Regions from separate parts of the Tamlana crocina genome, predicted to be linked through region 2. Evidence: riboswitches for the same ligand, from Rfam matches in the RefSeq annotation. Region 2 holds a riboswitch; the other holds the start of a gene.

Region 1 (15,634 bases), 120 kb from region 2:
TAAAAACGATGGCCGCAAACAATGCAGCGGTTTTCCAGGTGTAAAGCAAGGTTAAATCTTCATAGTTGATGTTGGCCGCCAATAAAATAAACAATATTGAAATGAGCAGAACGCTCAACGATTCCTTGAAATACAATAATTCTTTGATGTTGTCCAGTTTACTATTACCCAAAACCATACCCATCACCACAACGGCTAAAAGCCCCGATTCGTGAGCAAAAATTTCAGATTCTACAAACACTAAAAGCACTGTGGATAGTGACACCACGTTGAGCAAATAATGTGGAATAAGTTTTTTGTTTATGGCAAACGCTAAGGCATGAGCAAAGGTAAACCCGAAGGTGGTACCAAAAAGAATGATCTTCCCGAACTCGATAAGGGCGGTTTTGGTGAAACCGCTATCGCCTTCCACGCTAATAAACTCGAATACCAATACGGCTACCAAAGCACCAATGGGGTCGATTAAAATACCTTCCCATTTTAATACGGCCGAAATATCTTTTTTAAGCGGAATGTTTCTTAAAATAGGCGTAATTACCGTGGGGCCGGTTACTATTATCAATCCTGCAAAAAGAAAGGCCAAATCCCAACTGAGTCCGAAAATTTGATTGGCCAAAATACCGCCACCAAAAAAGGTAATGGCCGCACCAATGGTAATCAATTTGGTAATTACGGGGCCTACGGTTTTTATTTCGGAACGCTTTAAAGTAAGGCCGCCCTCAAAAAGAATCACACTAATGGCCAACGACACAAAATAGTAGAGTCCGTCGCCCGGAAACAATCCATTTTTTCCATTCCAAACCGGTTCAATCCATTTATTGCCGTCTTCACTTAAAAACTCGGCTGCAATGGGCCCTACCAACAAGCCGATTAATATTAGAGGTAAAATAGCGGGAATTTTAAATTTCCAGGCCACCCACTGTGCCAATATTCCCAATATAATGATTCCAGCTAATTCTAACATACACGAAAATACATCTATTAAAAGTGACTAATTTAAGTAAAAACAGATGATTTTAAAGGTTTCTAGTCATTTTTCAAAATGTTTGTTTTTAGAAACACTGGATTTAAGTCATCTATGCCATTTGTTGCTTCACTTTAAATTTCTTTTTGAGCTGTTCCACAATAAAAATCAGTAAAGCACTGGCCCCAAATAACGGAAATAAAATGCCCAATAAACAAACAAGAGCCACCAAACCATAACCAACCTTGAATTTTGAGGGCACTTTTGGCGTACCCCAATTTCCTTCTGGTTTTCGTTTTAAATAAGACACTAACGCCGCTATGCAAACAAACGCTAACAGTACCGCTACGGTTAGCATAAGCACAAAGTTCCAAGTGCCAAATTGCCCTTGATGAAAGGCCATAAACCACATGCGGCCACGCATAAGTATCCCCACGTCTTCCCATTTGTGATGCATAATTTGTTTTCCTGAATATTGGTCTATGTACAAGCGCTGCTGTTGGTCTAAATCAAAAGTTTCGTTATAAATAATATATACACCTTGTGGCCCCTGTGGCAGCCCAATATGCAACTCGCCTTTTAAGTCTTTTGTTTTGGCTAAAGCAACGGCTTCATCTAAAGAAAAAATACTATTTGAAACGGTTGAATTAACCCCACGACCATTCCATGTTCTAGGAAAACCGGTATTGGTCAGGTCTTGAATGGCTTTAAAGTTACCACCAAAAACATCGGTCCAAGGTAATCCGCCAGCAAGCGTCATTAACAACAGTACCGAAATCCAAAAGCCTAAAACGGTGTGCAAATCTCTGAAAAGGGTTCGTTTTCCCTGTTTAAACCGAATGCTAAAAAAGCCTTTTAGTCCCGCTTTTTTGCTTGGCCAAAACACGTAAATACCGGTGATGATTAAAACGACCATCCAACAGGCAATAAGTTCGACAATTTTAGTGCCGAATTTCCCTAAAAGGAGTTCGCCATGCAGCTTTCTCACTGTATGCATATCGGAGTCTTTCGGACTGATTTTACCTGTTACTCCCCCTTTGTACGGATTAACGTAAACGCTCTGTTTATGGCTAAACCTCCCCGAAACAAACTCGGTAGCTTGGTTGGGTGATGAAGGCACAACCATAGCGGTGGGCTGCTTTTTAAATTCGGCTTTGGCCAACCCCAACTGTTCTTGAAAAGAAACCGCTTCGCCTTCAACCTTTACTTCTTTTATGTGCTTTTGCTTGGGGGCATCATAATTATCCTTAAACAAATAAACCCCTCCGGTAATGGCCAACAAAATCACAAAAGGCAAGGACACCAATCCGGCAATAAAATGCCATTTCCAGAACCATTGGTTTAATTTTCTGTTTTTCATATTCAAAATCATTTAAAAAAAGGACTGTCTAAAAATCAATAAACAGTATTAATAGGCAGCCCTTTAATAACATTAAAAATTGTACTTAACCCCTAAGTGGAACGCTCTCGGGTTCCCAATAGAGTAGCTATTCTGTCTAGAATAAATATTGTAACTCGCTCTTGGGGAATACAGCTCATCAAAAAGGTTTAAAGCGTGCAGCCAAACTTCAAACTGCTTAAATTGGTACGACACCAATGCGTTGAATATGTTATGGCCTTTGTAAGTTCCAGTGCTGAAAGTACCGTCGTTATTATCAATTTGATTTTCAAAACTGGTATTGTACTTCCCTACCAGCTCGTGGGTAAGGCTCAAGGCCAAATTATTTAGTGATCTGGGTTTGTACATTATTTTTGAAGTCCCCATAATATTGGGGGCGGTTTCCCTATCGGTATCTGAATAATCCTCTCCGCCTTCAAAAAACTCAACATATCGGTGTTTTGAAAAACTGCCGTTATGGCTGATGGTTAACGTTTCAAAAGGAAAATACTTCACACCGTATTCAATACCGTAAGATCTGGTTTTTCCGGCATTGGCACTGAAAAATTCATCGTTTGCATCCCTCAGGGTTACCAAAGTATTTTTGCCTTCCAGTAGATACAAGGCCATATCGACCGTTAAGATTTGTGGTACACTAAAATAGGTGCCTATTTCAAAATTGTTGTAGTTGCTGGGTTTTAAATCGAAAACCTCATCGCCCACGCCCACAAAACTGTTTCTGTACAAGGTAGAAGTTTGTGGCGGTGTAAACCCGTTGGAATAGTTGGCATAAAGCCCAACTTGTTTTGAAAAATTATAATTGGCTCCCAATTTTGGTGAAATGTTGTTATAGTGATTTTTTGAATCTTTTGGGCCTGCCACACCATCCAGTAAATTGTTGTACGCATAGTTGAAACCATCATACCTCAAGGCTGCGGTAAGTTTTAAATCTGCTGTGGGATTGATTTCATATTGAAAATATCCGGCGTAGTTAAAAATATCGCCATCATAATTTAAAATATAATCTCCCGCATTTAACGTAAAGTCGGTGTTTTGTCCGGTTTCGGTGTTTACAATAACATCGATGGATTCGGCTTGGTAGCGCTGCGGAGAATAATCGGCAGAAGCTCCAAAAATCAACGAAGAATTAGCAAAATTAAAATCCGTTTTATGCTGAATTAAGCCTACATAACTGTAAAACGTATTGCTGTTTAACTCGCCGCTTCCAAAACCCGTTAACTGACCTTGGTTTCTAAATTGCCTAACACGGTACGAAGGGTTTTGATCCATACCATTCTTTCTAAAAATAGCATTGAAAACCGTTTTGTTGTTATCGTTCCATCGTTTATCGAGGGTACTTCTTAAACGAAACGCAAAGGCTTCGCGCTCGGTAAAAGTTTGGTCGCTTTCGTAATTTCCGTTGGAATAATCGGCCTCGCTTAAAGAGCCCGTCATGTCCGAACGGTAATCAATAATATCAAAAACATTAACCCAATCAACCGATGGCGACAAATGGTTAACGTTTTTAAATGTCAGTGCGAATTTTTCGTAATCGCTATGCTCAATGGGGCCGTTTTTACGCTGTACATAGTGCGTGCCGATATAAAAGCCCACCTTATCGTTGGGGTAAGTTGATGCTTCGGCTTCATAACGGGTTAACCCCATATCGTTGGTTTGAAAACCCAAATGTCCCGAAAAGTCACGCGTTGGATTTTTGGTGATAAAGTTAAAACTGCCGCCAATGGCCTCACTTCCGTAAATACTAGATGCCGGCCCTTTTAAAATTTCAACCCTACTGAAAGATACGTCGTTCATTTCCAAAAGGGCATTGTGGTTAAATACTGCCGTGGGACGTATGGGCAAACCGTCTTCAACAAATAAAAACAGTGCTTTTGTAGAAATGGGCGAGCGTACTGCCATCATGTGTTGCTCATTGCTAACCGCTCTGGAAGTGGACATAAAAACCCCAGGTACATTGTTTACCAATTGATCAATACCAAAGGCTTTGGTTTCGGCAATGGCTTTAGCATTAACTACCGAAATTGAGGCCGGTACTTCCTTTCTTTGCTGGACTTCCCTACTTGCCGATATTACGATTTCGGACAACACCTCATCACTTTCCTTTAATTTGATGATGTTGTTTTGGGCAGAAAGCAATATTTCTGAATTGGCAAAGCCCATAAACTTTACAATAACGGCACTCGTGTTTTTTAATGTTATTGAAAAATGCCCTTCAACATTTGAAATTACTGCGTTATTGGGGTTTAATTTAGATTGAATGGTGGCTCCCGCCAATGGTTGATTATTTTGGTCAACAACTTTTCCTGAAAATTGTTGTTGCGCAAAACCACATATACTTGCCATGCACATAACAAGCATTACTATTTTGTTCATTTTTTCTTTTTTTATGTGTAGTGTAACAAGCTAAAGCATAAGGTGAATTTAAGGTTGAAATAACAACCCAAGCAACCTTAAAAAAACGTTTAGCTTTATTCCTTTTAGGTATACCAAATCCTACCTCATTTTGCTTGATTCAAAAAATAAGATTTGTAATACAAATTGAAAAATGGGTTACACGCGGGGAGGTGGGTCGATATGATCTCGAAACAAAGAGAAAAACGTATTGGAATAGTTCCAGTTTTCCGTAACTAAATCTAAAGCTGGATTAAAAATATTAGCAGTACCATAATCCTGAAAATATACAGGTACAAAAGCCTCAAAAATGGAATTTACGTATGGCGTTTCATCATTATCAGAAACATTGCCCATTAGTTGTGTTGCTAAATGGCACTTACCATTACATTTCAGTTCTGGTTCTTCTTTATTGATACAGTAAGTTTCTATGATATAGTCTAAGTTCAACTCAAAATACGCGACATAGCCAATGTTATACAAAGGCCGCATAACTAAAGAAAAGAGTAAAATGTATGAAAAAAGCGTTTTCAATTACTGAACTAAAAAATAATCGCGCAAAGTTATGCAAAACACTCTTAATTTCAAGGTTCTCTTTAGAATTAATTCCTCAGATGGGACAACTTACTTTACTCTAATCAAAACGGAAAAAAATAAGGAATTACAAAAGATGCCGCCAACCAAATGAGTAAGTTTAATGGCGTTCCCATTTTTAAAAAATCGACAAATTTATAGTTTCCGGGCGCATACACCATAGTATTTGTAGGGTAGCTCATAGGTGTCATAAACGTTAGCGAACAAGCAAACATAACGGCAACCAAAAACGGCCGTTCACTAACCTGCATGCTTTGGGATAAATTAATAACAATAGGCACCAACAAAGCCGCTGTAGCCTTACTGGAAATTAAATTGGTTAAAACCAATGCCGATAAATAAATAATAGCCAGAGTAATATGGGCACTGTACTGGCCCAAAGTGGTCATGATATAATGGGCAATTAAAGTCGCCCCTCCTGTTTTTTCTAAAGCTGTACCCATGGATAGGACTCCGGCCATCATAAAAATAACCTTCCACTCCACAACTTTATAGGCTTCAATGGGCTTTAAAATACCTAAAAGTACCATAAGTAAAGCGCCAACCATGGCACTAATTAAAATGGAGGTGATATTTAGCGAGGCCGCCAAAACCACACCAACACCAATTACAACCGCCGGAATGGCCTTTTTGTAATTGGTTTTCTTCTTTTCGTATTCCGAAAGTTTAACGATTAGGTTTTGAGACACCAAACTGTTTATTTCTTCGTTTTCGCTTAGCATTAATAGCATATCGCCTTCATTTAAGGTAACGCGCGTGAGTTTATCGTACTTAACCTCGCCACGTTGCCTGATGGCCACAACAGAAGAATTGTATTGCCTCCTAAAATTAATTTCTTTTAGTGAACTGCCCGCCAAACTCGAGCCGAATGGGATTATGACCTCGTACAAATTAAACGATTTGTATTGGTCTTCGGCCTTTTTCATGCGTTTGTTACCCTTTACGCTATAGCCTTCCATACTCAGCAGTCGCGACATCGTTTCAGGCGGAACAAGAATTTTTAAAATATCGCCTTCCAAAATTTTGGCATTCTTTCCGAAGTTATGCTTCAAAACACCATTGCGCAAAATGGACAGTATATTAACATTGTAATCATTAACCAAAATCGACTTGTCGATAAGTTCGCCAATATCTTTGCAATTTTCCTCTACATACAGTTCGGTAATGTAAGTTTCTGCCTTTTTGGTAAACTCTTCGTTATCACCCCTATTTTTAGGTAACAAAAGAGGGCCAACAATAAACATATAAGTAAAGCCCACAGCCAAAAGGCACAATGCCGCACCACTAAACTCGAACATCCCAAACTCGTCAACGCCATATTTTTTTGCGTAACTGCTCACCAAAATATTGGTGGAAGTCCCAATTAACGTACAGGTGCCCCCAAAAAGAGCGGCAAACGAAATGGGCATAAGTAAACGGCTTGGCGTAATATTGGTTTCCCTGCATACTGTAAGGGCAATTGGCAGCAACAAAGCCACCACGGCCGTATCGTTTATAAAGGCGGAAAACACCCCAGAAATACTACAAAAAACGACCAATGCCACACTGTAGTGTATCTTCGCCAGTTTAATAATGCGATGGCTTAACCCATCTAAAACACCCGAACTAAAAATACCACCACTAACCACAAAAATGCAACCTAAAGTAATGGTAGCCGGATGGTTAAAACCCGAAAAACCTTCTTCTGGGCTCAATACACCAACCACAATAAACATGGCCATAATTAAAATGGAAGTGGTATCTATAGAAAAGTAATCTTTCACAAATAGAAACGCACCAACCAGAATAATGGCAAAAGTGATTAAAATATCCATTTTTTCAACTTTTTAGAAGACTGTTTTTCACTTTTAAATGTAATTCATTTTTTATGCGTTTCAAAAATAATCTTACGCACAAGTGTTAAAATAAAGCTATAATTCTGTTATTCTTTAATCCTTTTAGTAATTTGCATGACTTAAAAAATTTCAATGCAGTTATACCCCATTAACGCAGGAAACTTGAAACTTGACGGCGGTGCCATGTTTGGTGTGGTACCCAAATCGTTGTGGAACCGAACCAATCCGGCCGACGCCAACAACATGATTGATATTGCTACACGATGCTTGCTCATTGAAGACGGCAACCGGTTGATACTCATCGACACGGGAATGGGCAACAAACAATCGGATAAATTTTTTGGCTACTACTACCTGTGGGGCGATTTTGATTTAGACTCGTCGCTAAAACAATACGGTTTCCATCGTGATGATATTACCGATGTGTTTATGACCCACTTGCATTTTGACCACTGCGGCGGAAGTATTCAGTGGAACAAAGACAAAACGGGCTACGAACCGGCATTTAAAAATGCCCGTTTCTGGACCAATAAAGACCACTGGCAATGGGCCACACAACCCAATGCCCGCGAAAAGGCTTCCTTTTTAAAGGAAAACATTTTGCCCATGGAAGAGAGCGGCCAATTGCATTTTACTTCTCTTCCAAACGGAAATACACTTGAAAATTCGGCCTTAGGCTTCGATATTTTTTTTGCCGATGGGCACACCGATAAACAAATGATTCCGCTTATTACTTATAAAGGCAAGACCATTGCTTTTATGGCCGATCTATTGCCAACCGTTGGGCACCTGCCCCTACCTTATGTTATGGGTTACGATACGCGGCCGCTATTAACCCTCGACGAAAAACAGAAGTTTTTAAGCCTTGCTGCCGATAATAATTTTTACCTGTTTTTAGAGCACGATGCCCATAACGAAATCATTACCGTAAAAAACACCGAAAAAGGCGTAAGACTCAATGAAATCTATACCGCCCAAGAGATATTCAATTTATAACATAATAGACTAATTCAAATAACAACAATGAAAACAATAAAAACACTTGTTGCGCCACTTTTTATATCAGCCCTAATCTTTGGCTGTGGAAGTACTGCAGACATCATTTCTACACCTGTTGAAAACATCGACTCCTCACCCTTAAAAGTTTCTGAGCTTACTGAAGCCGAGGCCCAAAATTGGGGGCATTTGGATTTGGTAAAAGATACCATTCCCGGAATGAGCGTTGATAAAGCTTACGCCGAATTAATCAAAAACAGAAAAGGCAAAAAAGTAATTGTTGCCGTGCTCGATTCGGGTATCGATATTGACCATGAAGATTTGGATGACGTGATTTGGACCAACAAAGACGAAATTCCGAATAACGGCAAGGATGACGACAACAACGGATATATTGACGACATTCACGGTTGGAATTTTTTAGGTGAAGGCTACAACGAACAATTGGAATATGTTAGAATTCTAGCCAGTGGTGATACTAGCCATCCTGATTATGCCCGTGCAAAAGCAGAATACGAAGAAGAGTACCAAAAATGGTTGGGCAGAAAACAGCAGTACGACCAAATTCATCAGCAAATAAAGCGTGCCGATGAGGTACTTTCCGGACATTTGGGGAAAGACAACTACACAAAAGAAGACGTAAAAGCCATTGAAAGCAATGATGAAACCGTAAACCAAGCCAAGCAAATGGCCGAATATATGTTTAGCAACGGTATGGACTCCATGGCCGATGCGATTGAAGAAATAGAAAGCGGCTTAAAATCCATTAACGATAGGCTAAACTATAACTTGAATAAAGATTTTAAAGGTCGTGTAACTGGAGACGACCCAGACAATTTTTCAACAAAATATTACGGCAACAACAATGTTAAGCATTCAACTAAAGACGAGAGCCACGGTACACACGTTGCCGGCATTATAGCTGCCGAACGCAACAACGGCTTAGGCGCCAACGGGGTAGCCAACAACGTGGAAATCATGGCCGTAAGAACAGTACCTAACGGCGATGAGTACGATAAAGACGTGGCCTTGGCCATTAGATATGCCGTAGATAACGGCGCCAAAGTTATAAACGGAAGTTTTGGGAAAAGCTTTTCGCCTCATAGCGATTGGGTTCGTGAGGCTATTGCCTATGCCGCCAAAAACGACGTGGTGTTTGTTCACGCTGCGGGCAACGACAGCAAAGATGTTGATGTTGAACCCAATTATCCAGACGATAACGTTAACGGCGAAGAAATATCAGATACTTATATTAGAGTAGGTGCCTTGGCCCCAAAATACGGATCACAAATGGTAGCTTCCTTTTCTAATTATGGTAAAAACAACGTCGATATTTTTGCCCCTGGAGCAAAAGTATATTCAACCACCCCCGAAAACGAATACGCCACAAAAGGCGGCACCTCAATGGCTGCTCCAGCAGTTGCCGGAATTGCAGCCTTAATCCGTTCGTATTTTCCGGATTTAACAGCGGCTCAAGTCAAGCAAGTTATTTTGGATTCTGGATTGGCTATTAACACTAAAGTTATAGTTGGAGGAAACACCAGCGATATTCGTCCGTTTGCCGATTTAAGCAAATCTTCAAAAATGGCAAATGCCTACAATGCCTTGATTATGGCAGCGAAAATGTCGAAATAATTACTAATTTTTTAAGGCTGTTCAAAATCATTATTTTAATTTGAACAGCCTTAATTTTAATTTCAATATTTATGAATCGAATTTATATTTATATACTTTCTTTTACCCTTATTTTTTCCTGTGGAAGTGCTTCTGAAATAGTAGAAACACCAACTACAGCAGCGGCACCCGAGGCTCCAGCTATATCTCCACAGGCCAATCCTTGTTACTGGCAACAGCATGTCGATTATAAAATGGAAATTGATGTGGATGTTGATAACTACACCTATCAAGGCAAGCAAACCTTGGTATACACCAACAATTCTCCAGATGCTTTAAACAAGGTGTTTTATCACCTTTATTTTAACGCCTTTCAACCCGGTAGCGAAATGGATGTACGCTCGCGAACCATTGCCGACCCGGACGGGCGCGTAAAAGACCGCATCAGCAAATTGAAACCCAACGAAATTGGTTTTATAAAAGTGAATTCGTTAAAGCAAAATGGGGTAGAATTGAATCACGAAACCGTGGGTACTGTTTTAGAGGTTGATTTAAACGAGCCTATTTTACCCGGCGAAAGCGTTACCTTCGATATGCTTTTTGATGCTCAAGTACCTGTACAGATTCGCCGTTCGGGAAGAAACAATAAAGAAGGCGTAGCTTTATCGATGGCACAATGGTACCCCAAAATGGCCGAGTACGATTATGAAGGTTGGCACGCCCACCCTTATATTGGTCGTGAATTTCATGGTGTTTGGGGCGATTTTGATGTTAAAATCACCATCGATAAAAATTACACCGTTGGCGGTACGGGCTATTTACAAAACCCTAACGAAATCGGACACGGTTACCAAACCGATACTTTAAGACAACCCAACACCAAAAAACTCACATGGCATTTTGTTGCGCCCAATGTGCATGATTTTACTTGGGCTGCCGACCCCAACTATATCCACGATACGGTACAAGTTCCCAATGGGCCAATGCTGCACTTTTTGTACAAAAGCACCATGCCTCAAGAAAAACTTAACAATTGGAAAAAACTACAGCCCAAAGCTGTGGCATTGATGCAATTCTTAAGTGAAAATATCGGGCAGTACCCTTACGAGCAATATTCCATCATTCAAGGTGGCGATGGCGGTATGGAATACGGTATGTGCACGTTAATTGTAGGTGAAGGCAATTTTGACGGACTATTTGGTGTAACGGCTCATGAAATGGCGCACTCGTGGTTTCAATTTTTGTTGGCCACCAACGAATCGACCAACTATTGGATGGATGAAGGCTTTACCGAATATTTTGGAGAAAAAGCTGAAAGCCATATTTTCAACAAACCGTTTGAAAAATCAGTTCAAAAAGTATACGATGTTTACAACTATTACGTAAACTCGGGTGCCGAACAATCACTTACTACACATGCCGATCGTTTTAATTATAACCGTTCGTATTCCATATCGGCATACTACAAGGGTTATGTGTTTTTAAACCAACTGGCTTATGTTATTGGCGAAGAAAACCATAAGCAAACCATAAAACAGTATTTTAAAGAATGGGCATTTAAGCATCCTACACGTACCGATTTTATTCGCGTGGCCGAAAAAGTATCGGGGCTGGAACTCGATTGGTATTTAAACGATTTTACGCGAACCACGAACACCATCGATTACGGAGTGAAATCTGTTGAAGACAAAACCGTTACTTTAGAGCGCATCGGACTCATGCCCATGCCAATCGATTTAACGGTAACTTACACCGATGGTACTTCTGAAGATTTTTACATCCCGTTGCAAATGATGCGTGGTGAAAAACCAACCGAAGCTACAATTATAAACGACTGGGCTTGGGCCTACCCAACCTACAGTTTCGAAACATCAAAAACTGTAAAGTCGGTTGAAATCGACCCCAAAAACATGATGGCCGATATCAATTCAGAGAATAATAAAAAGTAAGTTTTTACTATTATGTCAGGTTGAGCGCAGTCGAAACCTAATTGAAATCATTTTTTTCTAAGACCTTTCGTCTTTTGTTTATCTTGAGCGAAGCAGAAAGGCTCAAGGTGACAACAGAATTTTTAAATAGAATTCACATTATCAAAAGGCTTCCCTTTTAATCGGGGAAGCCTTTTTTAATGCATAAATTTTAACACCCAAAGCATCTCTCCCGATAACTATCGGGAACAACTGCTCATGCTTCACAGCACTCGATGTGACGTAACGACCATAAACGTAACCATTGATCAAAAGTAAGTTTCTTCGTCAGTTCGAGTGATTTTTGAGAAACGAAAAAATCGTATCGAGAACCTTTTTAAGACATAAACTTCTTTTTAGCTAAATTTGGAAGTTTGTCAAATTCATTATTGATTAAAGCTTCCTTTTTAGCTCTTGACCATTTCTTTATTTGCTTTTCAGTTTGAATAGCTACATTAATATTTGTAAACTCAGCATAATACACTAATTCAACGGGCCTGCGGTTGTATGTGTAACTCTTCTTATATTTTCCTGAGTTATGTTTAAATATTCTTTCGGTTAAATTGGATGTTATTCCTGTATAATAGGAGTCATCAGAACATTTTAAAATGTAAACAAAAGACAATTTCATAGTTAAATATAATAACTTCTCGATACAATTCCTCATGCTTCGGAATCACTCGAAGTGACGTAAGGGTCTTCGGTTTATCACGTGCGTATCGTTGGATCCTGTACTGAAGGTCTTTAAAAAGACATCTCGATACACTGCTCATACTTCGCAGCACTCGATATGACGCAACGATCATAAACTTAACGATTGGCCCAAATGGAGTTTTCCCGTCAGTTCGAGTGATTTTTGAGGAACGAAAAAATCGTATCGAGAACCTTTTTAAGACATAAACTTCTTTTTAGCTAAATTTGGAAGTTTGTCAAATTCATTACTTATTAAAGCTTCCTTTTTAGCTCTTGACCATTTCTTTATTTGCTTTTCAGTTTGAATAGCAATATTAATATTTGTAAATTCAGCATAGTACACCAATTCAACGGGCCTGCGGTTGTATGTGTAACTCTTCTTATATTTTCCTGAGTTATGTTTAAATATTCTTTCCGTTAAATTGGATGTTATTCCTGTATAGTAAGAGTCATCGGAGCATTTTAAAATGTATACAAAAGACAATTTCATAGTTTAAATATAGTAACTTCTCGATACAATTCCTCATGCTTCGGAATCACTCGAAGTGACGTAAGGTTCATAAACGCAACCATTGGACAAAAAGAAGTTTTCCGTCAGTTCGAGTGATTTTTGAGATTGTCAAAATCAAAATATATTTTGATTGAAGATACCTAAGCAAAGCTTAAAAAAATCGTATCGAGAACCTTCTCCATACTAAATCTATGGTCAATCGTTTAATTTTTATTAATTTAGCCACGTAAACTTTAGGGGTGTTCTAAAAATAGAACTGAGACATACCCTTTGAACCTGATGCGGTTAGTACCGCCGAAGGGAAAAGTTGAATAGGGCACTGCAATGCGCTCTAGCACATCTTTTCGTAAGCGCCACTTTCTGGGTGTTTTTTCAAAGTACATGCTATTCCCTTGGTTTGCAATATTTAAACATATTGTAAATGATAACTATTCATCTTAACGAACGCGAGGTTAATATTGACGAAACGATTAATGTTTCGCAACTATTGACTCAGGAAAACTATCCACAAATAGGCATTGCCGTTGCCGTAAACCAAAACATTATTTCAAAAACCCAATGGGACACACAACGGTTTCAGAACGGCGATTCTATTCTAATTATTCAAGCTACGCAAGGCGGATAAATACAAAAATTAACAACTCAGCCATAAGCGAAAAGAACATAAAAAGCCCAATAAAAAATGAAAAATAAAGACACTGCACCAAAGCAGGAACAAATTACCAGACAACCCTTTCCCAATTCAAAAAAGATTTACGTTCAAGGAAAAATCCATCCACAAATTAAAGTGGCCATGCGCGAGATTTCTTTGAGTGACACCAAAGATACTTTTACAGGAAAATTAACGCCAAACGAACCCGTTACCGTGTACGATACTTCGGGACCTTACACCGACCCAAACAAAGAAATAAACGTACACAACGGAATTGAACGCATCCGTGAGCCATGGATTTTAGACCGCGGCGATGTGGAGCAATTGGATTCATTTTCATCAAAATATTGTAACGAGCGTTTAAACGATAAAAGTTTAGACCACATGCGTTTTGCGCACCTTAAAAAACCGTTACGCGCTAAAAAAGGTAAAAATGTTACGCAATTGCACTACGCGAAAAAAGGCATTATTACTCCAGAAATGGAATACATCGCCATTCGTGAAAACCAGCGTATTGATGAAATGACCGAAATTGCCAAACAGCATCCAGGGCAAGATTTTGGAGCGGCCATTCCGAAAAAAATAACTCCAGAGTTTGTCCGTGAAGAAGTGGCCCGTGGCCGTGCTGTTATTCCATCAAACATCAACCACCCCGAAGCCGAACCTATGATTTTAGGTCGGAATTTCTTGGTAAAAATCAATGCCAATATTGGTAACTCGGCCACCACCTCATCGATTGAAGAAGAGGTTGAAAAAGCCGTTTGGGCCTGCCGCTGGGGTGCCGATAATATCATGGATTTATCCACTGGGCAAAACATTCATGAAACCCGCGAGTGGATTATCCGTAACTCACCGGTTCCAGTGGGAACTGTGCCTATTTATCAAGCTTTGGAAAAAGTAAATGGTGTTGCCGAAGATTTAACTTGGGAAATTTTCCGTGACACCCTTATAGAACAAGCCGAGCAAGGGGTGGATTACTTCACCATTCACGCCGGTGTATTGTTGCGTTATGTTCCTATGACGGCAAAGCGTGTTACCGGTATTGTTTCTCGCGGAGGCTCTATCATGGCAAAATGGTGCTTGGCGCACCACAAAGAGAGTTTCTTGTACACGCATTTTGAAGAGATTTGCAAAATATTGAAACAATACGATGTGGCCTTTTCTTTAGGTGATGGTCTGCGTCCTGGTTCGGTGGCCGATGCCAACGACGAAGCCCAGTTTGCCGAATTGGAAACCTTAGGCGAGTTAACCCAAATAGCCCGTAAACACGAAGTACAGTGTTTTATTGAAGGTCCCGGACACGTGCCTATGCACATGATTAAGGAAAATATGGAAAAGCAAATTGAGGTTTGCGACGAAGCGCCATTTTACACTTTAGGCCCCTTAACCACCGATATTGCCCCAGGTTACGACCACATTACATCAGGTATTGGCGCTGCCATGATTGGTTGGTACGGTTGTGCCATGTTATGCTACGTCACCCCTAAAGAACACTTAGGTTTACCTAATAAAGATGATGTTCGTGCCGGCGTAGTTACCTATAAATTAGCCGCCCATGCAGCCGATTTAGCCAAAGGTCACCCAGGGGCACAACACCGCGATAATGCTTTGAGTAAAGCCCGTTTTGAGTTCCGTTGGGAAGACCAGTTTAATATAGGTTTAGATCCCGAATTGGCTCGTGAATACCACGATGAAACGCTTCCTGCCGATGGCGCTAAAGTAGCTCATTTCTGCTCGATGTGCGGACCAAAATTCTGTTCAATGAAAATTTCTCAGGAAGTGCGCGATTTTGCCAAGGAAAACGACATTGTGGAAAATGAAGTCATCAAAAAAGGTATGGAAGAGAAATCGCAAGAATTTAAAGAAAAAGGTTCGGAGGTTTATTTGTAGAATTTCAAAAACGTTACGTCACTTCGAGTGATTCCGAACTATGAGGAATTGATCCCTATAGCTATCGGGAGAGAAGTGCTCAACCAAGAAACATAAAAAAGAATACTTCTCGATAAAAATTTTAGTCA
Region 2 (15,634 bases):
AAAGAAAAACAACGCGAAGCCGATAAGATTGACCGTGAGATAGACCGATTGATTAAAGCGGCCATTGCCAAATCGAACGAAAAGGCCGGGAAGCCTAAATCGTCCACCAGTTTTGCCTTAACGGCGGAAGAAAAGGTTTTGGCGTCTAATTTTGTTTCAAACCGAGGTAAACTGCCCTGGCCCGTTGAAAAAGGCTTTGTGCGATTGGGTTATGGCTCGCAACCGCACCCCATCAACAAATCACTGACCATTAAAAGTAACGGTGTGCGTATTGCTACCGAAAAAGGGGCCAAAGCCCGAGCCGTGTTTGATGGCGAAGTGAGCGAAATACTGATTATGAAAAACGTAAACCCCATCGTGATGATCCGCCACGGAAACTATTTAACGATTTATAAAAACCTATCGGAAGTTTACGTTAAAAAGGGAGATAAAGTATCCACCAAACAGGAAATTGGTAAGGTGTTTACCAACTCCAGCAATGGCGAAACCATCTTGAGTTTTACCATTTCCAAAGGGTTTGTTACCGAAAACCCTAGCAGCTGGATTTATAAGATGTAAGCTGTTCCTGCTTAGCAAAAAAAACGCGTGGATTATTTTTTTAGAAAATAACTTCTCGATAAACATTTTTACCAGGTTTATTTTTTTGCGTAACGATTTAGAGCCTGTTTAGGAATTTATGATTAAATATTTTATAGATTATTTTTGGTGCGGTATGAGGCAAAATTTTTAAGCATAGCATCGCTACGGTTCAAAATTTTAACGAAATAACGTACAAAAAGAAACATAAAAGAATAATTGATAAATTCCTAAACAGGCTCTTAAAACAGGATTTGTGAATTGGTTGTTTTAACAAACTCTTTAATGCTATTGTAGCGCAATAACATAAGTTTGTAGTATATTTGCAAAAAAATAAACATTCATCAAAATCAGGTTCAAGATTAGTTTTGTTTAGACTTTGAAAAGCAGTCGTTTTAAATATAGTATAGTTGGCTTCTTCCTGTTGCTTTCGTTATTTATGAAAGTAGCTGGCTTGCATGTGCTATCGCATTCAGAAGACCAAGACCATGCTGCTGACCATTGTACGGTTTGTGACCATGCCATAACACACAACTTAACGCCTGCTCTTGCTCTTGATGAACCATCTTTTTCTGTAGAAAACACAACCGATTTTGTTAGAAAAGGAGAACTAATCGAGTACCATTTTGCTTTGGGCAGTTCCACCTCTGTACATCAACTTTTTTCTAGGCCACCTCCGGCTTTGTGGTGTTTTTAAAAAGTGCATAATCCATAAGTTTTTTAAGCTTATTGCAGTTGATATAGGCAAACCTTTTGCCAATAAAGTTTTTTATCCATTTTGGGTTTTGCACTTCCTGTCGATTCTTCGGTTGAACAGAACATAAAATTTTAATTTTTAATATGTTTCAAAAAACGCTCTGCGTATGGCTGTTTTTCAGTCTTTTCGCCATGGCATTTGCACAGAACACTTCTACTATTGAAGGTTTTGTGCTTAGCGCCATCACACATGCACCTATTGAAGGGGCCTCTATTAAAGGCAACGGACTCTTTGCGGTTTCATCTGCATCGGGCAGGTTCGTATTGAAAAATGTAAAAAACAACTATTGTGTTGTTACCATTTCCAGTTTAGGTTTCGAAACCAAAACTGTCCATTTAAAAAAGTATTCAGAATCAGAAGCGGATGTCATTAAGATATTCTTGGACGAAAAGGCTACCGCACTAGATGAAATCAGTCTGACAGGAAAATCTAACCAAAGAAAAGCCCAAGAACTTCCCATTATTTCTGAACGTATTTCAAATGAATATTTGGAAAGCAACAGAGAAAACAGTTTGATGCAAACACTCGAAAAAATACCCGGCATTAGTACCATAAATATTGGTTCAGGCCAATCAAAACCTGTTATTAGAGGGCTTGGGTTTAATCGGATTATGGTGGTTCAAAACGGGATAAAACATGAAGCGCAGCAATGGGGAAACGACCACGGACTGGAAATAGACCAGTATAACGTCAATGCTATCAATATTGTTAAAGGTCCCGCATCTTTAATGTATGGTTCTGATGCCATTGCGGGGGTGGTCGATATTTTGCCGTCTGAGACGCCGCAAAAAAATAGTTTTAACGGTGAAGTTAATTTGTTAGGGGAAAGCAATAACGATTTGTTTGGTATCTCTACAGGGATACAGGCTAGAAAGAACAAATGGTTTTACAAAACGCGGCTTACCTACAGGGATTATGGCGACTATAAAGTGCCAACCGACAGGATAAACTACGAGAACTACATTTTTGAATTACAAGACAATAATTTAAGAAATACTGCCGGAAGAGAGGCAAGTGCCAGCTTTAATGTAGGATATACCACGAAAAATATAACTTCGGAAACGGCATTTAGTAATGTCAATTCTAAGAATGGTTTTTTTGCCAATGCCCATGGTTTGGAAGTGCGTAATTCAAACATCGATTATGATAGCTCTAGCCGCGATATTGATTTGCCTTTTCATGAAACCAACCATTTTAAAATTACCAACAATACCAAGATAAAACTTAACGAGCACACGCTTCTCATTGACTTGGGCTTTCAAAACAATAACAGGTCTGAAAACTCCGAGCCTGTGCCACATGGTTATATGCCCAAGCCCGAAAGCAGCAAAGAAAGGATATTTGTAAAAAACACCTATAGCCTAAATATAAAAGATGATTTTAAACTCAACCAAAACCAACACCTTGTTACGGGAATAAATGTAGAGCACCAAAATAACAACATTGGTGGTTGGGGTTTTTTAATACCCAATTACAAGCGTTTTACAGTAGGAGGGTTTGGTTATTTACAATGGGAAATAAACCCTAATCTGCATTTGCTTACGGGTGCCCGTTACGATTTTGGCATAGTGAAGACCGAAGAACACTTTGATTGGTTTCGTTCTACCGTAAATAATGCCGATGGCACCACATCCCAAGTTTATTTGCAACGTGCACTGAATAAAACATTGGATTTTGGAAGCTTTAGCGGTTCGGTAGGGTTAAGCTATATTCAAGATAAAACCAATTATAAAATAAATATTGGGAAAAGCTTTAGGATGCCTTTGGCAAACGAGTTGGCTTCAGATGGTGTAAATTACCACATGTACAGATTCGAGCGGGGTAACCTAAACCTCAAACCCGAATCGTCGTACCAAATAGATGCCGAAATAAACCATAATGCCAATGCGTTCAGCATTAATGTGAGTCCGTTTGTCAATTACTTCAGCAATTACATTTACTTAAACCCTACGCCGAATTACTACGAGAGTTTACAGATTTACGAGTACACGCAAGCCGAGGTTTTTAGATTTGGTGGAGAGCTTAAAGCGAGCACCACTTTCTTTGAAAAACTAAACCTCGAAGCTTCTGCCGAATATGTTTATTCCAGACAAACCAGCGGAGCTAAAGAAGGGTTTACACTGCCTTTTTCTCCGCCACTGTCGGGTATATTGTCGGCCAGTTACCAATTTAACGACGTGTTGTTTTTGGACCATCCGCAATTTATGGCCGATTTTAAAGTGGCGGCACGGCAAAATGAAATTGTACCCCCTGAAGAGCAAACCAACGGGTATCAAATATTAAATCTTTCGTTTTTGGCCAATGCCCATCTTTTTAATAGGAATAATACCGTAAAAATGCGGCTGAAGGTCAACAACGTTTTCAATACCAAATATTTTAACCATACCAGTTTTTACCGCTTAATAGATGTGCCAGAAGCTGGACGCAACATTTCCATATCCTTAACCATTCCTTTTTAAATATTAATAATAAACACTTAAATCAAAAATCAAAATGAAAGCAACAATGATTAAATCAAGTTTTAAATTTTTAGCAATGGCCGCTTTTGTGGGCCTAAGTTTCCAATCTTGTAGTAATGACGACGACAGTGTGTCGTTAAACGCCCCAGTAATTTCAAATTTTGAATTCGGTGAGGGCAGCACGCATTCTACCGATCCAGTAGCTTACAAAGGCAGCGACATCCATTTAGAGGCCGAAATAAATGCCGAAGCTACCGTTAAAAGCATTTCACTTTCCATCCATTCGCACGATTTAACACCCGGTGAAGGAGAAGTAGAGTGGGATTACGAAATGGTTTATACAGACAGTAAATATTTGGTTATAAACCCTGAGTTTCATGAGCATGTAGATGTACCCAGTAACATTCCTGCCGGAGAATACCATGTAGAGTTGGTGGTTACAGACGAACTAGGAAACAGCACCGAAATAGATGGGCACATTGACATTATGGATCCTATTGCCATAAGCGACGTTTCTATTGATGAAACCGTGGCAAGAGGTTCCGATTTTCATGCCGAATTTATGATCAATGCCGTACACGGTATCCATAACATTGCTATAGATGTCCATGCCCACGGTTTAACCCCTGGTGACGGAGAAGTAGAGTGGGACTTCGAAGAAATTTTTGATGGTGACAAATACCACGGAAAAACAGAAGTAGAGTTCCATGAGCACATTGATGTTCCTGCAACGGCTCCTGCCGGCGAATACCATATTGAATTTACCGTTGAAGACGAAGAGGGCAATACCACTTCTTATGACGCCCATATTGATGTAACAGAGTAATTACAAAACCAAAATAGATTGTTTGGGAAGTTTACTACGACTTTCCAAACAATCTTATTTTTAAAATAAGATGCTATGAAACGATTTAAAATTTATATAAACCTAATGTTTTTGGCTGTGCTATTTACAGCTTGCTCAAGCAGTGATTCAGATGAAAAGGATTTGGAAAAACCAACCATAACCGTGAATTACGATGACGGTTTTCCGCAAGGTTGCCAAGAACTACAGAGAGGTCAAACCTACACCTTTAAAGCCATGGTAACCGATAACTTGTCTCTGGCTTCCTACAGTTTGGATTTACACCACAATTTTGATCACCATACCCACGATGATCAAGTGACATTATGTGACTTGTTGCCCATTAAAACCGCAGTAAACCCATTAATTTATATGGAAAGCTTTAGTATTGATGGCGACTTGCAATCTTATGAAATAGCTGTGCAAGTTGCAATTCCAAATGATGTTGACACAGGCGATTACCACTGTGCCTTTTCTGTTACCGATGTAACCGGTTGGCAAAGTAGAACATCAATCGATGTAAAAATTGTGGACTAACAATTAATTATACTCTAAGAGGCATTTTAATAATTAGTATGACTCAAATACTAACATTTTGTAGTAATTGGTGACTATGTAAATTAATACTTACAACAGAGGTGCTTTTAAATATATCGAGTTTGAAATTAATGGCTTTTAATAGTGAGTCTTGTTGGGTAATCTGATAATGATTAAATAATTGTAAAATATGAAATCAATGTTCGATGTTGTAATTATTGGTGGAAGCTATTCGGGGCTCTCTGCCGCTTTAGCCTTGGGGCGTTCATTGCGAAACGTTTTGATTATAGACGGTAATTCTCCCTGTAACAAACAAACGCCGCATTCACATAATTTTTTAACCCATGATGGCGCAACTCCCAAAAGCATTTCAGACATAGGAAAATCCCAGGTTTTAGCATATGAAAGCGTTGACTTTGTTGAAGACTTCGTTACCAAAGCCATAAAAACCGACAATACATTTAAAATCCGAACCGCTTCAAAAAAGACTTTCTTTTCCAAAAAAATAATCATAGCGACGGGTATTAAGGATATCATGCCATCGATTAAAGGATTTTCAGAGTGTTGGGGCAAATCCGTGGTGCATTGCCCGTATTGCCATGGGTATGAAATTAAGGGTAAGAAAACAGGGCTTATCGCTAATGCCGATATTGCACTTCACCTCGCACCATTGATTAGTAACCTGACCTCTAAATTGGATATTTTAACAATGGGTAAGCCTAAATTTGAATCTGATGCTATTTTAAAATTCAAAAACAATAATATATCCATTATAGAAAAACCAATAGTAGAGATAGAGCACCAGCAGGGCGTTGTTACAAACGTTGTTTTTGATGATCAAACCAAAATGGATTATGAAGCCCTTTATGCACCGCTACCGTTTGAACAACACAGTAGTGTTCCGGAGCAATTGGGTTGTAAACTGAACGAGCTGGGGTACATCGAGGTCGACATGTTCAATAAAACCACTGTCGATGGTGTTTTTGCCTGTGGGGATAACTCATCGAGGATGCGTTCTGTGGCCAATGCCGTAGCTTCTGGAAACTTGGCTGGAGCTGTAGTAAATATGGAATTGTCACAAGAACTGTTTTAAAAAACGTCCTATTCAAATAGCGCTTTCAACTCACTAGCCTCATTAGGCTTCATTTTTCCCGCCAATAATAAACTCAATTGTTTTCTTCGCAAAGCAGCGGCAAAGCGTTCTTTTTCCAAATCGGTTTCTGGTACCAATTCGGGCACGGCAATGGGTCTTCCGGTTTCATCAACCGCAACGAAGGTATAAATGCCCTCGTTGGCTTTGGTTTTTTTGCCCGATTCACGGTCTTCAATCCAAACATCAATAAATACTTCAATAGAGGTTTTAAAAGCACGGGATACTTTGGCCTCAACCGTTACCACACTTCCCAAAGGCACTGCGCGGCTAAATGCCACATGGTTTACCGAAGCCGTAACCACAATACGGCGGCTATGGCGTCGGGCAGCAATACTGGCAGCGCGGTCCATACGGGCTAAAAGTTCACCACCAAACAAATTGTTCAATGGGTTGGTTTCGCCGGGCAAAACCATATCGGTTAAAATAGTAAGCGATTCTTTAGGTGTTTTGGCTTGCATGAAGTCGAATTTAATGATGCTGCAAAGATAAAGGTTTTAATGTTTTAGCAGAATCATTTAGATAGGTTTACCTAACTTTGCAACCAAAATGGGGTGCTCTAATTTAGGGCTGAGATGATACCCAAGAGCATATGTTCTATACCTGATTTGGATAATGCCAACGTAGGGATTTTTCAAAAAAAATACATCGGTTGTATTTACGCCAAAGTGTCATCGGCCTGTTTTTAAAATCTATGGAAATTCAATGATGACCGATTTATTCTCCCAGCTAACTTTATTACAGTGGATAGGCACATCCTTTGGTGTGGTACAGGTGCTTTTGGCCAGAAAAAACAATATCAATAACTACCTGTTTGGTATTGTTTCCATTTTAATTAGTCTTTGGGTGCTTTACAAATCGAAATTATATGCCGATATTTTGCTCAACCTTTACTACTTGGTGATGAGTATTTACGGTTGGTTTTATTGGAAATTGGGCAAGCAGAATACCGAAGCGCCCATTTCATATTCCAGCACGAAAGAACATGGTATTGCATTGGGTGTTGTAGTAGGCTGTTTTTCACTGATGGCCTATTGGTTAAGCCAGCATACCGACTCTGATGTGCCCATTTGGGATGCCATTGTTGTGGCTTTCGCTTGGGCTGGCATGTGGCTCATGGCCAAACGGAAAATTGAAAACTGGGTGTATTTAAACATTAGTAACTTTATATCGGTGCCCCTACTTATTTATAAAGAATTATACGTTTATGCGGGATTGACCACATTTTTGTTCATTGTGGCCGTGTCCGGATATTTTAAGTGGAAACATATTCTCGATAATAAAACACAGGAAGAACATGCAAGGGCTTAGTGAATTGTGTCTTGGTAAAGAGGTGTTTTCTGAAGAAACCTTGAATTGGATTGCTGAAAACAAACTTTGGAATATCTGGTTACCCAAAACGCATGGTGGATTGGAGTGTGCTTTAGCTGAAGGTTTGCAGAAACTCCGTAAACTAGCTGAAACCGATGGCAGTTTGGGGTGGACGGTAACCTTGTGCAGCGGCGCTAATTTTTTCTTCGGAAATTTAAAAAAAGAGGTTACCGATGCCATTTTTTTGAATTCTGAAAAACCCGTATGTTTTGGTGGCAGTGGCGGTGTTTTTGGTACGGCTGAAAAACAGGGCGAAGGCTATATCATTTCAGGAACTTGGAAATATGCTACGGGCGCTCCGCATTTATCGCATTTTACCCTGAATGCCAAAATTCTTGAAAATGGAAGAGTTCTGAAAAATGAAGAAGGAATGGATGTGGTGCGCTCTTTTGTGTTGGATAAAGACAATGTTAAAATCATACCAGATTGGAACGCCATGGGGCTTAAAGCTACGGCTACCCATTCGTTTAAGATAAAAGAAAAATGGGTGCATAGTAATTATAGTTTTTTGTACAACGAAGTGTATCATGATGCGCCTATTTTTAAAATTGACTTTTCGGTATTTGCCGATTTAACCCTTTGGGTAAATTATATTGGAATGGCCGATGGTTTCTGTAATGAAGCCAAAACTGTCCAGTCGCATACAGCACTATTGAAGGATTTGGAAAATACCATCGCTGCAGCGGATAGTGCATTAAATAAGTTTGTGTTTCAAATTGAAGAAACTATTAATTCTGGAGGTGCCTTTTCAGAAAAGTGGGTGGCCAAAATACATAATGAAGCTTCAAATTCGGTAAAAGCACTTTCAAAAGCCATTATAGATCTCTACCCCATGTTAGGCATTCGGGCGTGTAATGAGAACGAAAATATAAATCGTATTTTTAAGGATTACTTTACCGCAACTCAGCACCGAAATTTTACGAGATAGACTTTTTTTAATGTGGGTTTATTTAAAACAAAAAAGCAGAAAACGACATGCGCTTCCTGCTTTTAAAATTATATGAACATCAACAAATTTAATCCAGTTTTTTAACTAAAATCCAAGCGTCTTTGTTGTGCGATTTTCTAATATCTCTAACAGCAGTTAAGGCTTCTTTACCTGTTTCGTAGCTTCCGTAAACCACTTGGTGCAGTCCGTATTTGTTCACGCCAATTTTTCGGGCGTTATAGCCTAATTTTTTAAGTTGTTTTACCCTTTTGTCGCAATTTTCCTCAACCCTAAAAGCACCGGCCACAATGTGGTAGTTTCCGGTTTGCTTGGTAACGTTTAGTGTTGCGGCAGGCAACGGATTTAAACTAAAGGTAGCTTGCTGTATTTTAGTGTCCAACTGCTTTGTGGCTTCCTCTTGGGCCATTTGGTTATGCTGCTCAATTTTATTCACATAAAAGTTCGAAGCAGCCATACCACCAAGCGTTAATGCAATTAAAGCCACGGCGGCGTACTTTAAATACGGCTTGGCTTTGCGTTTTTCTGGGGTAACACCAATAGGAATTACTTTTTCGATGTCTTCAACTACTTCTTTGTGTTCTTCACGAGCAATAGAAGGCACTTCAAATTGCGATAGCCCAAACGAATCGGTAAGGTAGTTCAACTCGTATGTTGGCTCGAAAAGAATTTTTCCTTCCTGATTAAAAACCAAATCGCCAATATTTTTGAATGTCAGGGTTTCGCCTTGCGTTAAGTAAGATTTTAAAAGCCTTACACGTTTTTCAATTTTTTTATTGGCGGTTTCAAAAGGTATTTTTTCAACCTCGGCAATATAATTGGCCAAAAGCCCGTCGTTTTTCTGGATTTGCTCATTAAAAGAAAGCACTTTTTTAGGAGCATAAAACGTATGGGAGTCTTCGTCAATCGTTGCCGATACTCTTTGTGTTAAAAATGCGCCAAACTCTGGAATGGTAACGCATTCATATCTATATAGTAAGTCGCTAATGTAGGTTTCTAGTTGCATGTAAACAAAGTTAAAAAATTATGTTTTTGCTTAAAATTTAAGTGGAAGTATTTATTAACAGACTAAAAATTCTTTTATTTTAGACTAAAAATCAATCAGATAGAATGACCGAAAACGACCTGCTTTACACTTTGGCCCTGCAACATGTACCCAATATTGGCGACATTACCGCAAAACGACTGATTGCACATTGTGGCTCTGCCGAAGCCGTTTTAAAGGAAAAGAAGCAAAATTTGCTAAAAATAGATGGCATTGGAAGCGTAACGGTGAGCGATTTGTTTAAAACCCATCATTTAAAGGAAGCCGAGCTGGAATTAGAATTTATAAAATCTAACCGTATTAAAGTATTATATTTTCAGGAAAGTGATTATCCCGAAAGACTGAAACATTGCATCGACGGACCAATTTTACTGTTTCAGGCGGGGAATATCGACGTGCAAAATCAGCGTATCATTAGCATTGTTGGTACTCGGAAAATTACCACTAGTGGTATCGCTTTTTGCGAAAGTTTAATAGAACAGTTGGTGCCTTATAATCCTATAATAGTTTCTGGGTTTGCTTACGGAACCGATATTACCGCCCACAAAGCTGCGATGAAAAATAATTTGCAGACCATTGGGTGTTTGGCTCATGGCTTGAATCAAATCTATCCTAAAGTGCACAAAAAATACATGGTTGAGGTGGAGAAGAACGGTGGCTTTTTTACCGATTTTTGGAGCACCGATAAGTTTGACCGTAACAATTTTTTAAAGCGCAATCGGGTTATCGCTGGGTTAAGTGAGGCGACTATTGTTATTGAATCGGCCGAAAAAGGCGGAAGTTTGGTCACTGCCGATATAGCCAATAGTTACAACCGCGAAGTGTTTGCCGTTCCCGGAAGAACAACCGACAGCCAAAGCACCGGCTGTAACAATTTAATAAAGCAGCAAAAGGCGCATATGCTAACGGTGCCTGCTGATATTCCATATATTTTAAATTGGGAATTGGAAGGCAAAGAAAAACCAGGCGTGCAAAAGCAGTTGTTTGTAGAGTTAGACGACACCGAAAAAACCATTTACAATTTCCTAAAGGAAAACGAAAAGGAACAATTGGATATGATTGCCATCAATTGCCAAATCCCCATTTTTAAAGTCGCCAGCGTACTGCTCAATATGGAACTGAAAGGCGTGGTGCGCCCGTTACCCGGAAAAATGTTCGAGGTGGTTTAAAATTCCTGCGGAAGCAGGAATCTCATAATTTTATTGTACTTTTCTTCTTTCAAAACAGACTTTATGAATGCTTTTATTTCTATCATGTTAATTATCATTCTTGTATTGATAATATCAGATGTGTTTTTTCTTTGGAAAATATTTAAAAACATAGGGAAGAGAAAAAAAGGACTCCCAGATGAAAGGTACTTCGAGTTAAAGTATAATATTAATCTTTTAAAGGCTGTTTCTGCAATATTAATATTTCTCGTTGGGTTTTTAGGTTTCAATAGCTACAATAATATTACTGAGAATATTGATAAAGACTTTTCAGAAAAACTTGAAAAACAAAATGCACGGATTGATATATTAACAACAAAACTTCGTAATTATGAAAGTCTTGTGGATTCCTTAGAGGTAAAAGAAGGTGAATCAGTTAAAAATCTTGGCGAAATAAACCAACAGTTTGTGGAGATTAATAACAAGATAAAACAGATACAAGAAGATTTAAAATATACAACAAAGGTTTACGTTGTAAGAGATTTGAAATTTTACCCTAGTTTAAGGGTGGGTAGTCGTAAAGAGTCTCAAACCTATTGGTTTAAAGAAATGAGTACTATATATGGGGAAAGATTACCTAAATTTAAATCAAAACCCTTAATAACTTTAGAAGGAAAGTCTATTAATCTAGATATCGCTGTATTAACAAAAGATTATATCAAGATTGGCTCAGGTCTGGAACACGGATATGATGAAGATGAACCAGACCCAGAATTTTACTATTTCGATATGTGGATTGCAGAACCCAACTAATACCCAACCTTCTCCCGAACACGTTTCAACACATCATTAGCTACCAACTTTGCTTTTTCAGCACCAATGGCTAAAGCGTCATCCACTTCGTTGAGGTTGTTCATGTAGTGGTTATAGCGTTCGCGTTCTGTGGCAAATTTTTCAACAATCAATTCAAATAAAGCTTGCTTGGCATGACCGTAACCATAGTTGCCATTTTCGTAGTTGGCTTTCATGGTTGAAATTTGGTCGTCGTTGGCCAATAGACTATAAATGGCGAAACAGTTACAAGTTTTCCAATCTTTAGGTTCTTCAAGAGGTGTGCTATCAGTTTGGATGCCCATAATTTGTTTTCTCAACTTTTTGTCGGCCAAGAAAATATTGATGGTATTGTTACGGCTTTTGCTCATTTTTTCGCCGTCTATGCCGGGAACCAATTTGGTGTTTTCCTGTATTTTGGCTTCTGGAAGCACAAAAGTTTCGCCCATTTTAGAGTGGAAACGCGAAGCTACATCGCGCGTCATTTCCAAATGCTGTAACTGGTCCTTTCCAACAGGAACAAATTCGGCATCGTAAGCCAAAATATCGGCAGCCATAAGCATGGGGTAGGTGAACAGGCCTGAATTAACATCTTCCAATCGATCGGCCTTGTCCTTAAAACTATGCGCCAAGGTTAGACGTTGGTACGGAAAAAAACAGCTTAAATACCACGACAGCTCAGTAACTTGCGGAATATCGCTTTGCCTGTAAAACACGGTTTTTTCAAAATCCAAACCAAAAGCCAGCCAAGTAGCAGCCACAGCATAAGTGTTAAGGCGCAGTGTTTCTGCATCTTTAATTTGCGTTAGGGTGTGCATATTGGCAATAAAAAAAAACGACTCGTTATTTTGGTCGTTAGCCATTTTTATTGCGGGCATAATCGCGCCTAAAATATTGCCTAAATGTGGTATTCCTGTACTTTGTATTCCTGTAAGTATCCTTGCCATATCCTCATCTTTCGACTCCGCTCAAGATAAACTCCAGTGGGAATCTTATTAATGTTAATCTCAATTTTGATGTTTGGCAAAGGTAATTTTTTTAATAGAATTGCTCAATACAATTGTGTATTTTTGGGTTCGATGAAAGTTTTCAAATACATTTTCTGGACACTTTACCGCATTTGGTTTTACATTTTAGTGGCATTGCCCATTATTGCATTGTTTCCAGTGCTTTTAATTTCCATTTTGAAGGAATCGTGGTATCCATTCTTTTTTAGGTTGGCTAGATTTTGGGCCAGATTTATATTAACAGGAATGGGCTTCGTTTATAAAATTGAGCGTAACCAAACGCCCGAAAAAGGTAAAAGCTACATGTTTATAGCCAACCACACCTCAATGGCCGATATTATGTTGATGCTGGTTTCGGTTAAAAACCCCTTTGTGTTTGTTGGCAAGAAGGAATTGGCTAAAATTCCCCTGTTTGGTTTCTTTTATAAACGCACTTGTATTATGGTAGACCGCTCTTCGCCAAAAAGCAGACAGGCCGTTTTTTTGCGTGCCCAACGCCGACTCAAATCGGGGCTGAGTATCTGTATTTTTCCCGAAGGTGGTGTGCCGGAAAAGCATATCTTGTTAGATGAATTTAAAGATGGTGCTTTTAGGCTGGCCATTAACCACCAAATACCTGTTGTGCCCATAACGTTTGCCGATAATAAAAAACGATTTTCGTACACTTTTTTTAGTGGTAGCCCCGGCAGGATGCGCGTAAAAATCCATAAATTTTTATCTACGGAAGGGCTTACCATTGAAAACACCAAGGCGCTAAACGAAAAAGCTCGAGGAATTATCCACCGGCAACTACAGGAGTTTAATAAGAATGTATAAAAAAAAACTGCTCTGGGGACGAGCAGTTTTTTTGAAGGCTTAGCAATCATCTGTTAAAATGATACCTACCCACATCTAACCAAAAATTAAAATTTTATAGCAAACCCAGTGTAAACACCAATAAAGAATGGTGTAAAATTACCAGAGGTGTTATTGAAGGTGTTGAATTGATATTTAAACATGGGCTCTAAATTCAAGTCGAATGTTTTCGAAATCTGATAATTTAAGCCGAGCCCTAAGTTGGCGCTATAGCTCACTTTATTAATGTTTCTAGCCTCGCCCAAAAAAACCATCGGTCCGTTTTCAGCGCGCGAATACACTTCGTTGTTATCTAGAAAGAACGAGCTAAAACCGCCAATAACGTTGACTCCAAATTTTTTGTCCGATAACGTGTATTGCACCTCCAAAGGCACTTCAATATAGCCAAAGGCCTGATTTATAGTGGTGTTTGAAGTAAGTAATGTTTGCGGTAAATCTTTAGCATTTAAAGCTTTCGAGCTCACAACCGAATAACCGGCTGAAGCTCCGCCAGAGTTCACGTTTTGTAAGGCATTGCTATTAGAGCTCAGGCCAACCGATTGGTATACAACAATATCGTTAGTATTGTATCCCAGATTCACTTTATTGACCCCAGAGCGTATTTTTAATTTTTTGTTTACGGCATAACTGGCCGAAATACCGTAACTCATATTTACTTCGCCGGTTTTGGAATTGTTGTTAAATTGCGGGTCGATAGACGAGCCTTCACCAAGGGTGTTAAAGTAAACCGGAGCGGCATTGGGCGCAATACTCCAACGGTTTTGTTGGTTGGAGATTTCGTTTTCCAAAAGGTCTTTGTTTTTATCGATGGCTTCTTCAATGGAAAGTGCATCATTTTGTTCCTTGTTTTCGGTTTTAGCTACTGCAGTGTTGTTTTTTTCAGAAGCAGTATTAACGCTGTTTTGGGCGTTTTCTTTATTCGAAAGCGTAGAACCATTATTGTTTGAAGACGCTAAAGTTGGATTGCTATCATTATTTCCGTAGGGTGTAGTGTTTGCCTTTTTATCTTCGGAAAGCTTAACGGTCGTATTATCCTTATTGGTTTGTATAGTGGCTATGTGCTTGCCTGAAACCTGATTTGAAGCAATGTTTGTTTGATTGTTTTTATTATTTTTTGGGGTAGAGGTTTTTGCAACTGCATTGGTGTTTGAAGCAGAAACACTTACTGACGAAGCCTCATTACCACTAACCAACGTTTCGTTTTCAGGTGTTGTGCTTGTTTTGTTTTGGTTCGAGATGCTCTCACTGTTTTCAATTGTAGGAAGCACTTTCTTGATATCGTCATCAACCACATTTTCGGTGCCGTTTAACGGATTAGGGTTTGTGTCTTCAAAAAGTAAGTTGCCTACAGTTAAAAATAGCAGTAATAGCGCCGCCGCACCAGCATAGCGCCACCAAATTGGGATAATGCGTCGCTTTTTCTTTTTTCCATTCAGTTGCGCCTCAATGTTCTGCCAAACGGCATCGCTGGGCTGGGCTTCAAAATCTTTAAAGCTTTCCTGAAAAACGCGATCTATGTGCTTTTTTTCACTCATTATATTAATTATAAACGAGATGTTGTTTCACTCGATAATCGAGGTTGGTTATTATGTTGGGCTTTCGCCATATAATGATCTTAACTTTTAATAATGCCCCGTAACTTTGCTTTGGGGGTGTTTACTGTTTTCAATGTTTTGTTTTAAAATCTGCCGGGCACGTGCCAAATTCGATTTGGATGTGCCCACAGATATGTCTAGCATTTTTGCAATCTCTTTATGCGAATAGCCGTCCAGTACATAAAGGTTAAAAACCAATCGGTAGCGGTCTGGCAATTCTTGGATAATCCGCAATAAATAGTCCATTGAAACGCTGTCTTCATCAACTTCAACCTCAACCGCCTCAATGCTTTCCTCATTAATAATATCGAAAACCTTCTCGTTACGGTAGCGTTGCAAAACGGTATTTACCGTAATTCGTTTTATCCAGCCTTCAAAAGAACCTTTGTTTTTATACTGTTCAATTTTTTCGAAAATGGTTAAAAATGCGTCCTGCAGATTGTCTTCCGCCTCGGCATAATTCCTAGAATACTTCAAACATACAGCGAACAACTTATTGGAATACAATTTGTA

The links. A riboswitch is a leader RNA that binds a small molecule or an ion and turns the genes downstream of it on or off. The one in region 2 is predicted to bind thiamine pyrophosphate.
Region 1: another riboswitch for thiamine pyrophosphate. It lies ahead of thiS (sulfur carrier protein ThiS); the one in region 2 lies ahead of pnuC (nicotinamide riboside transporter PnuC).

What each region holds. Positions count from the first base shown of each region.
Region 1 is NZ_JAAVJS010000001.1:110,072-125,705, forward strand. Features, by position in the region: gene HC176_RS00490 (cation:proton antiporter) at 1-964, opposite strand, end outside; gene HC176_RS00495 (PepSY-associated TM helix domain-containing protein) at 1,077-2,324, opposite strand; gene HC176_RS00500 (TonB-dependent receptor) at 2,397-4,736, opposite strand; gene HC176_RS00505 (hypothetical protein) at 4,914-5,246, opposite strand; gene HC176_RS00510 (SLC13 family permease) at 5,393-7,162, opposite strand; gene HC176_RS00515 (MBL fold metallo-hydrolase) at 7,316-8,179, shown strand; gene HC176_RS00520 (S8 family peptidase) at 8,207-9,814, shown strand; gene HC176_RS00525 (M1 family metallopeptidase) at 9,886-11,742, shown strand; gene HC176_RS00530 (GIY-YIG nuclease family protein) at 12,098-12,391, opposite strand; gene HC176_RS00535 (GIY-YIG nuclease family protein) at 12,650-12,943, opposite strand; TPP riboswitch at 13,190-13,284, shown strand; gene thiS (sulfur carrier protein ThiS) at 13,386-13,589, shown strand; gene thiC (phosphomethylpyrimidine synthase ThiC) at 13,647-15,506, shown strand.
Region 2 is NZ_JAAVJS010000001.1:228,943-244,576, forward strand. Features, by position in the region: gene HC176_RS01055 (murein hydrolase activator EnvC family protein) at 1-558, shown strand, start outside; gene HC176_RS01060 (hypothetical protein) at 1,016-1,273, shown strand; gene HC176_RS01065 (TonB-dependent receptor) at 1,417-3,792, shown strand; gene HC176_RS01070 (DUF4625 domain-containing protein) at 3,839-4,618, shown strand; gene HC176_RS01075 (DUF4625 domain-containing protein) at 4,694-5,173, shown strand; gene HC176_RS01080 (NAD(P)/FAD-dependent oxidoreductase) at 5,364-6,266, shown strand; gene HC176_RS01085 (acyl-CoA thioesterase) at 6,275-6,784, opposite strand; TPP riboswitch at 6,864-6,970, shown strand; gene pnuC (nicotinamide riboside transporter PnuC) at 7,029-7,634, shown strand; gene HC176_RS01095 (acyl-CoA dehydrogenase family protein) at 7,621-8,622, shown strand; gene HC176_RS01100 (HU domain-containing protein) at 8,711-9,646, opposite strand; gene dprA (DNA-processing protein DprA) at 9,751-10,854, shown strand; gene HC176_RS01110 (hypothetical protein) at 10,918-11,646, shown strand; gene trpS (tryptophan--tRNA ligase) at 11,643-12,611, opposite strand; gene HC176_RS01120 (lysophospholipid acyltransferase family protein) at 12,744-13,487, shown strand; gene HC176_RS01125 (hypothetical protein) at 13,574-15,061, opposite strand; gene HC176_RS01130 (RNA polymerase sigma factor) at 15,149-15,634, opposite strand, start outside.